Thalassospira sp. TSL5-1: one gene and its partner. The protein of the gene in region 2 interacts with the protein of the main gene of each other region in a pairwise test. Links are inferred from orthologs where the notes say so. Each region holds a gene or a part of one and is shown on either strand. Other genes may lie near its edges.

Region 1 (6,809 bases), 940 kb from region 2 along the record:
GAACGCAACGGCGTTGTGTTCAGAAATCAGCGTCGACTTTTCAGTAATATGCGGGGCGCGGATGACTTCGTACATCCGCTCTTTGCTGATGATCGTCATTTGAGACGTGCCTCCAACGCTTCGACCGCACCCTTGGTCAGCACCAGGGTGTCACGGCGCAGGATGTCATAGACGTTGGCACCAACCTGCGGCAGAACGTCGATCTGCGGGATGTTGCGCGCTGCGCGGGCAAAACCCTCGTTGACCGAAGCACCGTCGATGATGAGTGCCGATTTCCAGCCGAGCTTGTCAAAAGCAACAGCCAGAGCCTTGGTTTTCGATTCCGAGAAATCCGCGCTATCGAGAACGACAAGCTTGCCGTCTTTCGCTTTGGCCGACAGAGCGGTCTTCAGCGCAAGTTTGCGGAATTTCTTGGTCAGATCATGCGAATGGTCACGAACGCGCGGACCATGCGCTACACCACCACCACGGAACTGAACGGCCTTGCGGGAACCGTGACGTGCACCGCCACTGCCCTTCTGGCGAACGAACTTTTTCGTGGTCGCAGAGATTTCGCTTTTTTCTTTAACCTTATGGGTACCGGCACGGCGTTTTGCCAACTGCCAGGTCACCATACGGTGAAGAATGTCACGACGAACTTCCAGACCGAAGATCTCTTCTGCAAGATCAATGTTGCCGGCGCTGGAAGCGTCCAGTTTCAATATGTCGAGCTTCATGATGCTTATTCCTTATCCTCGGCGGCAGCTTCAGCAACCGGGGCAGCACCCTTAAGCGCGGCCGGGAACGGCAGACCTTCCGGTGCAGCACGCTTCACGGCATCCTTGACAAGGACATAGGCGCCCTGGTGACCCGGAACAGCACCGTGAACCAGAACCAGACCTTTGTCTGCATCGGTCGAAACGACCTTCAGGCTCTGAACGGTAACGCGGGCAGCACCCATATGACCGGCCATTTTCTTGCCTTTGAAGACACGACCCGGATCCTGGCACTGACCAGTGGAACCATGCGAACGGTGCGAAACAGACACACCGTGCGACGCACGCAGACCACCGAAGTTGTGACGCTTCATCGCACCGGCAAAGCCCTTACCGATAGAGGTACCGATAACGTCGACATACTGACCTTCAACAAAGTGGGCAGCTGAAAGTTCAGCACCAACTTCGATCAGACCGTCTTCGCTAACACGGAACTCGACAAGCTTGGCTTTCGGTTCAACTTTTGCTTTGGCGAAGTGACCGCGCATCGGCTTCGATACGTTTTTCACTTTTGCCTTGCCGTAACCCAGCTGTACGGCGACGTAACCGTCGACATCATTGGTACGGTTTGCGACGACCTGAAGATTATCAACCTTCAGAACGGTCACAGGAATATGCACACCCTCATCAGTGAAGATTCGGGTCATGCCGACTTTCTGGGTAATAAGTCCACTACGCATTGCGGCTTACTCCCGATTAAAGCTTGATCTCGACGTCAACACCGGCCGCAAGGTCGAGCTTCATCAGAGCATCAACGGTTTGCGGAGTCGGGTCGACAATGTCGAGAAGACGCTTGTGCGTACGGATTTCGAACTGTTCACGTGACTTTTTGTCAATGTGCGGTGACCGCAGAACAGTGTATTTCTCAATGCGGGTCGGCAGCGGAATCGGGCCGCGGACCTCTGCGCCAGTGCGCTTCGCCGTATTGACGATCTCGCGCGTGGACTGGTCCAGCACGCGATGGTCAAACGCCTTCAGGCGAATGCGAATGTTCTGACTATCCATGTAATTATGTACCGGAGCCCTCAAAAGGACACCGGCCCCTCAACTGGAGTTGACGATTGCCGCAAAAAGTATCGCGGGCGGCTTATGTAGCCGCCCGCGACACAAAGATCAAGGAAAATATTATTCGATGATCTTGGCAACGACGCCCGCGCCGACGGTACGACCGCCTTCACGGATTGCGAAACGCAGACCTTCGTCCATCGCGATCGGTGCGATCAGCGTGGCGGTCATCTGAACGTTGTCGCCCGGCATCACCATTTCGGTGCCTTCCGGCAGTTCGATCGAACCGGTAACGTCCGTGGTACGGAAGTAGAACTGCGGACGGTAGTTCGAGAAGAACGGCGTGTGACGGCCACCTTCATCCTTCGTCAGGATGTAGGCTTCTGCCTGGAACTTGGTGTGCGGGTTGATCGAGCCGACATGTGCCAGAACCTGGCCACGTTCGACATCTTCACGCTTGGTACCACGCAGCAGCGCGCCAATGTTGTCGCCAGCTTCGCCCTGGTCGAGCAGCTTGCGGAACATTTCAACGCCGGTAACGGTGGTTTTAACGGTGGCTTTGATGCCGACGATTTCGACTTCTTCACCAACCTTGACGATACCGGTTTCAACACGACCGGTCACAACCGTACCACGACCCGAGATCGAGAACACGTCTTCGATCGGCATCAGGAACGGCTTGTCTTTCGGACGGTCCGGCGCCGGGATGTAATCGTCAACCGCTTTCATCAGCTCAAGAATCGCGTTCTTGCCGATTTCATCGTCGCGACCTTCCAGAGCAGCAAGAGCCGAGCCCTTGATGATCGGAATATCGTCGCCCGGGAAGTCGTAGGACGACAGAAGCTCACGGATTTCCATTTCGACGAGTTCGAGAAGCTCTTCGTCGTCAACCTGGTCAACCTTGTTCATGAACACGACAAGTGCAGGAACGCCAACCTGGCGTGCAAGCAGGATGTGTTCACGGGTCTGCGGCATGGGGCCGTCAGCTGCCGAAACAACCAGAATACCACCGTCCATCTGGGCTGCACCGGTGATCATGTTTTTCACATAGTCAGCGTGGCCCGGGCAATCGACGTGCGCATAGTGGCGGTTTTCGGTTTCATATTCGACGTGCGCGGTCGAGATCGTGATACCACGAGCTTTCTCTTCCGGTGCCTTGTCGATCATGCTGTAGTCCTGGAACGATGCCCCGCCGCTCTCTGCAAGAACTTTGGTGATCGCTGCGGTCAGCGTGGTTTTACCGTGGTCAACGTGGCCGACGGTGCCAACGTTGACGTGCGGCTTTGTACGCGCAAACTTTTCCTTGGCCATTGCCCTCAGATCCTAATCCGAACCAAAAAAACACGTAAGAACCCACCGCACTAGCCGACGGGTAACTAAAATTCTGGAGCGGGTGAAGGGAATCGAACCCTCGTCGTAAGCTTGGAAGGCTTCTGCTCTACCATTGAGCTACACCCGCATATTTATATTGCGAGCTCTCGCGAGGGCGAGAGATTGGTGGAGGGGGCAGGATTCGAACCTGCGTAGACTAAGTCGGCGGATTTACAGTCCGCTGCATTTGACCGCTCTGCCACCCCTCCACGGGGCTGAAACGCTGTTGGCTGTGATGCCCGCCTCGTTTCGGCGAGGGAGGGAATACGTTGCAGGTGCCCTTCTTGTCAACAGCAAAAAAAGCACGAATTCGCATTTCCTTTCCTATATGCTCATTTCACCCGGCAAACCGGGCGAAACAAAGTGCATTCAAGTTCTTATGAGTTGGAGGTTTCCGCCACAATGGCGCGCCGCAGCAAAAACCGTTCGTTTTCCCGCCCCGCCGCTTCTCCGGATGGGGCCATGCCCCCGCAAGAGGCGGAAAACAATGACAGCAATTCCCGTCGAGGTCGCGGACGCGGCCGGGATTCAGGTGCCGGGCGTGATTCGTCGCGCCTGATTCTTTTTGGTCGCCACCCGGTCATGATGGCCATTGAAAACCCGCAACGCACGATTCATCGCATCTGGGCCACTGAAAATGCCCGCGAAGAAATCAATTATGCCTTGCAGGAAGCCGGTCGCACAGACATCCCCGTCGATAATGCCGGGCGTGTCGATATTGACCAAATGCTGCCCCCCGGTGCCGTGCATCAGGGCATGGCCATGCACTGTGCCCCCCTGCCCCAACCCGGTGTCGAGGATCTGGTTGCCGAATTTCGCGATCAGGATTCGGCAACGGTGCTGATTCTTGACCAGGTAACGGACCCGCACAATGTGGGGGCGATTCTGCGCAGTGCTGCTGCTTTTGGTGCCAGTGCCGTCATCGTCCCCGACCGCAACGCACCGCAAGAATCGGGTGTCCTTGCCAAATCTGCCAGCGGGGCACTGGAAGTTGTGCCCTATATCCATGCTGGCAATCTCGCCCGTGCGCTTGAAGCCCTTAAGGGGGCGAATTTCTGGCTCGCAGGCATGGATGGCGAAGCCCAACAAACCCTGGCCGACGCCAAACTGACCGGCAAGGTGGGAATCGTCATGGGATCTGAAGGCGATGGCCTGCGCCGTCTGACCCGCGATAATTGCGATTTTCTGGTCAAACTGCCGATGACGGACCGCATTGAAAGCCTCAATGTTTCCAATGCGGCGGCCGTTGCCCTTTATGAGCTGTTTCGCGCCCAGGGATAAACCGGATTTCCTTTTGCGCGAATCGCTTGAAACAAAAGGATTTATCGCAAAATGACCGGCGGCGAAAAACCGGATGAATCAGGGGCTTGCAATCCTGATCAAGCCGGACTATGTTCTCGCCGCTCACGCCGGCATAGCTTTAATTGGTAGAGCAGCGGATTTGTAATCCGAAGGTTGGGAGTTCGAGTCTCTCTGCCGGCACCATCAAAAGAAAACCCCGCACACCTTCACAGGTTGCGGGGTTTTCTTTTGGTCTAAAACAGCCCAAACGCGGCGAAGCTATCGAACCTATTTCTGAACAGCAAAACCATCCCGTGCCCAGGACTGCACACCGCCCTTCAGCGTCATGACCTTGCAATCCAGATGTGGCAACGCGGCACTGGCTGCCCCAAAGGACCGCTGCCCCACCGCACAGATAAAAACGATATCGCACTCCATTTCGTCGGTCTGATCGATCAAGGCGGACATATCGAGGTCGCCAAGCGGGATGTTAATGGCCCCTGGCACCGTACCAGCGGAAAATTCGTCGGGCTGACGAACATCAACCAGCAGTGCGCTTTTCTCCTGCAAAATCCGGTTCAGGGCTTCACTGTCAATAAAATATACAGAATTTTCTGACATTGTTTCCTTTCATGACCTGCGCGTATCAGGCACACTGTCTGGTAGTGAAAGATCATTGATGATGTCGTATCAACATGTCGGCATCCCGTCACCAACTTGTGAACGGATATTGGGATAAAACCGGCTGGAACTTACTGAAATTTTTAAAGAACATATTGCGTAGCCGCAATGCAGTAACCACGTTCTATAGTAGTCGCGTTATACTTCCATCCTGTCGCCCTGGCCTTGCACAGGGGCACAATATTTAACGGAAAAATTTCTTTCCGTCGCCCGGCAAGCCGACCGCGGACATCAGGGATGAAAATTTCGACAGGCGGGCACTTTTGCAGCCTGTTTCCCGGGTCTTATCGACGCCAATTTTAGAAAATTTGCCGTGCATTGACACCCGAGCTACGCCTTTTTTCAAAAAACGTTCCGCAGAAATGTCCACGCCACATCTTTGTCGGAACTTAAAACAACTGGTGCGGCCCGGTGCCGTGCCCAAAAGATCAATGATTCGACCGGGAGAGTTGCCTCAAGACCGGACCATGACGAGAGAAAAGACGTGCGATAATTTTGGAAAGGAGACCGCGCCATGGCTGAAGACCAGGATATCTTCGAGCTATATGCGGAAGGCTATGACGGAAAACGGGAAACCGAACTGACCATACGCGATTATCTCAATTTATGTCGCGATGATCCATCGGCCTATTCGTCGGCGGCCGAACGCATGATCAAGGCCATCGGAGAACCGGAACTGATCGATACCTCGACTGATTCCCGCCTTGGCCGGGTCTTTCTAAACCGCACGATCAAGCGGTATCCGGCCTTTAGCGACTTTTTCGGCATGGAAGAAACCATCGAACGCATTGTTGGTTTCTTTAAATATGCCGCCCAGGGGCTGGAAGAACGCAAACAGGTTCTTTATCTGCTGGGGCCGGTTGGCGGGGGTAAAAGCTCGCTTGCGGAACGGCTCAAGGAACTGATGGAACATGAACCGATTTATGTTCTGAAGGCTGGCAACGATATAAGCCCGGTTTTTGAAAGCCCGCTGGGCCTGTTTAACCCGGCAAAAATGGGTGATGCCATCCAGGATAAATACGGCATTCCCAAACGCAGGCTGACCGGCCTGATGTCGCCCTGGGCGGTCAAACGTCTTGATGAATTTGAAGGCGATCTTTCCAAGTTTTCGGTGGTGAAACTGCTGCCATCGCGCCTGCGGCAAATTGCCATTGCCAAAACCGAGCCGGGTGATGAGAACAACCAGGATATTTCATCGCTTGTCGGCAAGGTCGATATTCGCAAGCTGGAATATTACAGCCAGAACGACCCCGACGCCTATTCCTATTCTGGCGGGCTTAACCGTGCCAACCAGGGCATGCTTGAATTTGTCGAAATGTTCAAGGCGCCGATCAAGATGCTGCATCCGTTGCTGACGGCAACCCAGGAAGGCAACTATATCGGCACGGAGAACCTGGGCTCCATCCCGTTTCAGGGCATGATCCTGGCCCATTCCAACGAGGCAGAGTGGCAAAGTTTCAAGGCCAATAAAAACAACGAAGCCTTTATCGACCGGATCAGCGTGATCAAGGTGCCCTATTGCCTGCGCGTCACCGAAGAAACCAGCATTTACGACAAATTGCTGCAAGGCTCCGAACTGGAGCAGGGCTCCTGCGCGCCGGGCACCCTTAAAATGCTGGCACAATTCTCGATTCTGTCGCGCCTGCAGGAACATGAAAATTCCAACCTGTTTTCCAAAATGCGCGTTTATGACGGCGAAACGCTCAAGGATGTCGA
Region 2 (6,842 bases):
ATCGCTAAGGCCCATCTGGAAGACATTGACCGCAAGATCGAGGAATTAAAAAGCCTTCAGGCGACGTTGCGCCAATTGGTCCATCAATGTCATGGCGATGACAGGCCTGATTGCCCGATTATCGAGGATTTGGCCGGGCCCGTTTCCTGAAAAAAGTTAATCACAAGGGCGCAAAGCCCTATAAATCCGACCGAATAGAGAGAGAGAGTAATAATCGGTGAAAAATAAACTGGGTTTGGGCGTTATTGCGCTGGGCGCTGCCGTGTTGGGGTATTTAGGGTATCAGTATTTTAAACCGGCGGAAACGGTTGCATCTGCAATTACAATTGATCCGTCCGATTTGCATCGGGTTGCTGCCGGAAAGAAAATATACGACGCCAATTGTGCATCCTGTCACGGTAACAAACTACAGGGAGAAGCCAATTGGCAGCAACGGGGTACAGATGGATTGTTGCCGGCACCGCCCCATGATGCAACAGGGCATACCTGGCATCATCCCGATCAGATGTTGTTTGCCCTGACCAAATATGGCCCCGAAAAAATGGTCGGCGATGGTTACAAAAGTGCGATGCCGGCCTTTGAGGATATCTTGAGTGATCAGGAAATTGCTGATGCCCTGTCATATATCAAAAGCCGCTGGCCCGATGATGTGCGCGCACGCAATGACAAAATCAATCAAGCTGCCCAGGCGGATGGTTAAAGGTATTGAGTGTCCGTAAGGTTTGAGGCTGCCTGCCGTTTGGGCAGGCAGATTTTGATGGTTGTACCCTTGCCAGGATTGCTTTCGATAATAAAACGTCCGCCGTGCAACTCGGTCAGCATTTTTGCCAGTGGCAATCCCAGTCCGGTTCCGGCACTTTCCTTGATACCCTCCGGGTGAAGTTGCGAAAACCGGGTGAGGGCGCGGGGAATATCCTGTGCTGACATTCCGACACCATTGTCGGTGATTGTGAAAATGGCTTCATCCTGTGTCAGGGCAAGGCTTAGGGAAATTCTGCCGCCATCCGGGGTGAACTTTCCGGCATTGCTCAAAATGTTGATCAGGATCTGTTTTAATTTCATCCGGTCGCAATCAAGGATCACGTCATGATCCGGCAGGTCGATGGTTAATGTGTGCGCCCGGCGGCGATAATCATCCAGGATCAGTCTGACGGCCTCGTGAGCCACGGAAATGATGTTTGTTGGGGTGGGATGAAGTTTCATGGCGCCATCGGCGAGCTTGGCCGAATCAAGAACATCATTTACCAGCGACAATAAATGCAGGCCTGCCTGGTGAATGTCTTGCCCGCATTCACGGTAGGCAACGTCAATATCGCCCAGAACGCCGTGTTCAATAAGTTCGGCATTGCCGATAATGGCGTTTAGCGGTGTTCGCAATTCGTGACCCATATTGGCCAGAAAATCGTTTTTGGTGGCGTTGGCATCATGGCGTTGCTGTTGAGCGAATGTATCCTGACGGACCTGATGAGGGCCGGGATTTTCAACAAGCGTAAGCAGGGCCGCTATGTGGCTTTCTCCTGCATGGTTTAGCGGAAGTGTTGAAACGGTCATGTGACATGGAATGGTGTTTTGAGACTCGTTGATGACCATAATATCGCCAGACCAGAACTCACCGGAGGAAAAAAGCGCATCAAGACCCTGCACAATGTCGGGATTGAGGAATGAAGCCTGGCGATGTTCGATATCCCCAATATTAAGCTCCAGCATATTTGCAAGGGCCTGATTGGCATGCAGAATTTTACCGTCCCGTGCGCAGATCGCCGTCGCATAGGGCAGGGCGTCACATAGGGATCCTATTGGCGCAGTCAGGTTGGTTTCGCCTGTCATGTCAGGCTTGCTGGAACGCACGCATTTACCCCCCAAATCGATAGTGACGTTGGATCAGAAACGATCCACTTGCAGTCCCTGTAGCGAGATTTCGGGGGCTTTATTTGACATGACATCTGCAATGGCTTTGGCCGACCCGCAACTCATGGTCCAGCCCAGCGTTCCGTGCCCCGAATTGAGAAACAGGTTATCATAACGGGTTGCTCCCAGAACAGGGGCAGAATCGGGTGTTACCGGGCGAAGACCGCTCCAATAATCAATTTGGTCACGATTTCCACAATGCGGAAACAGTTCAAAGGCTTTATCAGTGATCAATTGCTGACGGCGTGGTGACATGCGCAGGGAGTATCCATCCAGTTCGGCGGTGCCCGCGACGCGCAAGCGGCTGCCAAGCCGGGAATAGACCATTTTGACACTGTCATCGATCAGGCTGACGGTGGGTGCGCCATCCTCGAACCCGGTTGTGTCAATGGTGATCGAATATCCCTTGCAGGGATAAATCGGCAGTTTGATGCCAAGAGGATTGGTGAGGAACGGGCTGTAACTGCCTAAACAAACAAGGTATTTGTCGCCGCGAACCGGGCCGTTACTGGTGCGGACATGATCGATTTTCGTCCCGCTGGTTGCCAGTTCGTGAATGGAGGTATCATATAAAAACGTTGCCCCCATTTTCCGGCATCGGTCTGCTAGGGCGAGGGTGAATTTTTGTGCATCCCCACTTTCATCATCGGGCGAAAAACTTCCCCCAATCACCGGATGACGTGAGTGTTTTAAGGCTGGTTCAATGGCAAGGCATTCCGCCGCGCTGACCACCCGGCGTTCAAGGCCGAATTCCTGCATGATGTCAGCCGTTTTTTCGACTTTTTTCATCTCGTTTTCGTCGTGGCAGATATGAAGAATGCCTTTGCTCAGGCTGTCATATTCCAGGCCAAGCTGTGCGCGAAGTTCCTTGATGCAGGAACGGCTGTAAATTGCCAGCCTAAGGGATTTTTCGATATTCTGGCGGGTGCGGTCCGGGCCACAATTGCGCAGGAAACGCAGCACCCAGGCAAAGAGTTGCGGGTCAAATCGCAACCGGAACAAAAGGGGAGCATCTTCCTGGCCCAGCCATTTCAGGCTTTGCCAAGGGGTTTGCGGAGTGGCCCAGGGCAGGGCATGGCAGGCGGAAATTTGCCCGCCATTGGCAAAACTGGTTTCCTGTGCCGCTTTTGGCTGACGGTCGATCACTGTAACCTGATGACCATTTTGCAAAAGATAATAGGCCGAGGTCGTGCCAACGACACCCGCACCTAACACAACAACCTTCATGCCGGAATTGCCTTGTTTGCTCGGATTTGTTTGGCAGAATCATCTGCGCGGGGCACTATACGCACTGCGAAAACAAATAGCTACCAGTGGGAATGCGTAACAGCCCTGTTCCAGTCAACATTTTGGAAGATATGGGTTCTGTCGGTGTTATCGGGATTTACGCCCGGAAAACGGAGGTCCGATGCAAGAGATTTTAACGGTTGCCCAGATGTATGAGGCAGACCGGCGGACAATTGAAAGCGGCGTTTCTGGCGAGAGTCTGATGGAAAATGCCGGGCACGCCGTTTTTGAGGAGATTGTCAGCCGATTTTCGTCCTGCGCGGTGTCGGTTTTATGCGGACCGGGAAATAATGGTGGTGACGGTTTTGTCATTGCCCGCCTGCTGCGAGACCAGGGCTGGAACGTGCGTATTGGCTTGCAGGGCGAAGTCGAGAATCTTGCAGGTGATGCCCGAATTCATGCGGAAAAATGGACAGGTATCGTTGAACGGCTATCTCCGGCAATGCTTGTCGGTGCTGATTTGGTGGTTGATTGCATTTTTGGTGCGGGCTTGGCGCGCGATATTGAAGGCGAACTTGCGGTATTGGTTACGGCAATTAATGAATGTCCTGCCAGTGTTATCGCGGTTGACGTGCCCAGCGGGATTGACGGCACAACGGGGGAAATATGTGGTGTTGCTGTCGATGCTGATTTTACCATCAGTTTTTGCCGGCCAAAACCGGCGCATTATTTGCTGCCGGGCAAGGATTTGTGCGGACAGTGTATCATCAAGGATATTGGCATTTCGTCCGATATTGTGGGGTCGCTCGTCCCTGATACCTTTGTGAATACGCCGCAAATATGGGAATCGTTTATTCCGTGGCCGGTTAATAGCGGGCACAAATATCAACGCGGCCATGTTTTGGCAGTGGGCGGTGCCCATACCACAGGTGCAGTGCGCCTGGCAGCACGGGCAGCACGGCGTGCCGGGGCGGGGTTGTTAACCGTTTTGGCAGAACCAGCGGCATTGCCGCTTTACGCCCAGGATGCCCCGGGTGTGATGGTTGCGCCGATTGCGAAGTTTGAAGAACTGATGCAAGACCCCCGCCACAATGCGGTGCTGATTGGCCCGGGGGCGGGTGTGGGGGATGATACGCGCAAGCGTGTGATCCATGCTCTTCATTGTGCACGGGCCTGCGTATTGGATGCCGATGCCCTGACCAGTTTTAGCGATGATCCCAGCACGCTGTTTTTTGCCGTTCAGGGGGCAACGGTGATGACACCCCACGAGGGCGAATTTTCCCGGCTGTTTGATAATCTGACCGGCGATAAACTTTCGCGCGCACGGGCGGCGGCAAAACGAAGCGGTGCGGTCCTTATATTAAAAGGTGCGGATAGCATTGTGGCTGCGCCGGATGGCCGGGCGGTGATAAATGATGTTTTTGCCCCCTGGCTTGCCACGGCCGGAAGTGGTGATGTTCTTGCGGGCCTGGTTACAGGGTTATTGGCGCAGGGGATGCCCGCGTTTGAGGCAGCAGCAATGGCCGTATGGTTACACGGGCAGGCGGGGCAGGCGTTTGGACCGGGCCTGATTGCCGAGGATATTCCCGATGCTTTGCCTGGACTGTTATCGCGCCTGTGGCAGCGCAGGGCGCTTGAGGTCGTGACTTAGGGCACACTGTAGCAGGGCGTTGATATGCACGGGCTTGGTGCTGATGGTGAATGTTGTTTTAATGCTTATGTCTATGGTGACACCCGTGCCAAAAAGAGACCACCTTATTGGCACTTGCTGCCTTTGTGATTTCACCTTTGTTGTCAATGCTTGGCGTTCTATGGGTGCAAAAGCAGGATCGGATTGTGAATGAACCAGACCTTTATTGACCGTACGTTTGACAATATTCGCCAGTTATGGCGTGACATTCGTGGAACCTCGGTCGTGCGCAGTTTGGGCTTCGATGATGAAGCAGCGCAAAAAGACCGCTGGCGTCAGCAGATAGCGGATTGTCTGGCGCATCGTGGCGGTGCGGTTTCGGCCCGGGGCCGTGCGGCAGAGCTGGGGCACGATTTTTTGCGCCTTGATGAGGCAGGCCGGATCGAATTTTTGCATTTGCTGGTCAATGAGTTTGATGTTGACCGGTCCAAATTGGCAGCCGTGATCAAGGACTGGCAACAGGCGGATGACCTCGCCGAACGTACCATGCTGGAAAGCCGTATGCGCGCCGACTTGGTGCCGCCTTACCGAAAATTATTGCAGGAATTTACGGCATTGCCACAGGGCGTTAAGTTCCTTGTCGATTTGCGTGCCGATCTTTTGCGCTGGCGTAAGGATGCCCCGGGGCTGGTGTTACTGGAACAGGATTTGAAAACGTTGCTGTCAGCTTGGTTCGATATTGGCTTTCTTGAATTGCACCAGATTACCTGGAATTCTCCGGCTGCTCTTTTGGAAAAACTGATCGCCTATGAAGCCGTGCATCAAATTCGTAGTTGGGACGATTTAAAAAGCCGTTTGGCCAATGACCGGCGCTGTTTTGCGTTTTTTCATCCCGGTATGCCCGACGAGCCACTAATTTTTGTCGAAGTTGCCCTGGTTTCTGGCATTGCCGAAAATGTTGATGTGTTGATTGATCGTGACCTAGATGACCAAATTGCCGATCCAACACGCGCCGATACAGCAATCTTTTATTCGATTTCCAATGCACAGTCCGGTTTGGCGGGCATCAGTTTTGGCGATTTCCTGATTAAGCGTGTGGTGGCGGAACTCAAACGCGATCTGCCGAACCTGCAGCAATTTGCCACCCTGTCGCCGATACCGGGATTTCGTCGCTGGTTGACCTCTGCCATTGACCAGATTGACGCGATGGCGGCCACCGATGTTACCGACAGTCAACAAGCCGAAACATCAGAAGAAGGCGCGACAGGCACGGCTGTTATTGTGAAAACCAAACCGGACCCGCAGGTTCCCCGGCATCTGGTTGAGGACATATCCCTGTGCCGCCCGCTCGTGACCAGCGAAGAAGACGAAGACATCACGCAAGTTGAAAAGGTATGGCAGATACCGGCAGATAGCCGCACGGCATTGTTGCGGTTGGCGGCGCATTATCTTTTGAACGAGCGTCGTCCGGGCCGGGATACGGCTCTGGACCCTGTTGCGCATTTTCATCTGAGCAATGGCGCGCGCGTCGAACGGCTGAATTTTGATGCCAACAGTTCGGTTGCCGGGCAGGCACAATCCTTTGGATTAATGGTAAATTATCTGTATCAGTCGGACGAAATCGAGAAGAATCACGAAAACTATGTCGGTGGCGGTAAAATTGCAGCATCGGGCACTGTTCGCAGACTTGCGGCTTAATTCAAGGCATTAAGCCCGTTTGGTTACGGGAAAATTCAACTATTTTCGTCGCTTTGTGCTTAACTTAACAGGCGACGCTTGCATGAGTGGATTGAAGTTTGTATTAAGGCGCACCCACACCGGTTTTTCCGGTGCGGGAGGTATGCTTTTGTGCGGGCGTGGCGGAATTGGTAGACGCGCTGGATTTAGGTTCCAGTGGAGAGATCCGTGGGGGTTCGAGTCCCTTCGCCCGTACCATTGCAGATCAGAAAATAAAAAAGCTATTCGTTAAGTCATATTGACTTCTGACGTCCGGACGGCGTCGCGTAACGGACATTATTCGAACCTAAGCAAAAGAGTTATCTATGCAGGTTACAGAAACCAAAAATGAAGGCCTGGC

Evidence for each region.
Region 1: the proteins of LF95_RS08890 (region 2) and rlmB interact in binary tests that used the Escherichia coli proteins (3 or more experiments, as listed by UniProt). The link is inferred for Thalassospira sp. TSL5-1 from one-to-one orthologs.

The regions. Positions count from the first base shown.
Region 1 is NZ_KV880637.1:938,979-945,787, reverse strand. The notes cover bases 2,590-5,502. They hold rlmB (23S rRNA (guanosine(2251)-2'-O)-methyltransferase RlmB), read left to right. Parts: upstream 2,590-3,593; coding sequence 3,594-4,412; downstream 4,413-5,502. Other genes in these bases: LF95_RS22745 (hypothetical protein), read right to left, coding at 5,278-5,463; LF95_RS04400 (rhodanese-like domain-containing protein), read right to left, coding at 4,701-5,033; tuf (elongation factor Tu), read right to left, coding at 2,590-3,071. In the rest of the region: LF95_RS04445 (50S ribosomal protein L23), read right to left, coding at 1-99; rplD (50S ribosomal protein L4), read right to left, coding at 96-716; rplC (50S ribosomal protein L3), read right to left, coding at 722-1,435; rpsJ (30S ribosomal protein S10), read right to left, coding at 1,452-1,760; more of tuf, read right to left, coding at 1,881-2,589; LF95_RS04395 (PrkA family serine protein kinase), read left to right, coding at 5,608-6,809. UniProt on the Escherichia coli protein: Specifically methylates the ribose of guanosine 2251 in 23S rRNA.
Region 2 is NZ_KV880637.1:1,874,834-1,881,675, reverse strand. Bases 2,606-5,551 are described here. They hold LF95_RS08890 (bifunctional ADP-dependent NAD(P)H-hydrate dehydratase/NAD(P)H-hydrate epimerase), read left to right. Parts: upstream 2,606-3,316; coding sequence 3,317-4,786; downstream 4,787-5,551. Other genes in these bases: LF95_RS08885 (malonyl-CoA decarboxylase), read left to right, coding at 4,976-5,551; LF95_RS08895 (D-amino acid dehydrogenase), read right to left, coding at 2,606-3,135. Outside these bases: cueR (Cu(I)-responsive transcriptional regulator), read left to right, coding at 1-150; LF95_RS08905 (c-type cytochrome), read left to right, coding at 218-700; LF95_RS08900 (PAS domain-containing sensor histidine kinase), read right to left, coding at 697-1,848; more of LF95_RS08895, read right to left, coding at 1,882-2,605; more of LF95_RS08885, read left to right, coding at 5,552-6,463; tig (trigger factor), read left to right, coding at 6,808-6,842. UniProt on the Escherichia coli protein: Bifunctional enzyme that catalyzes the epimerization of the S- and R-forms of NAD(P)HX and the dehydration of the S-form of NAD(P)HX at the expense of ADP, which is converted to AMP.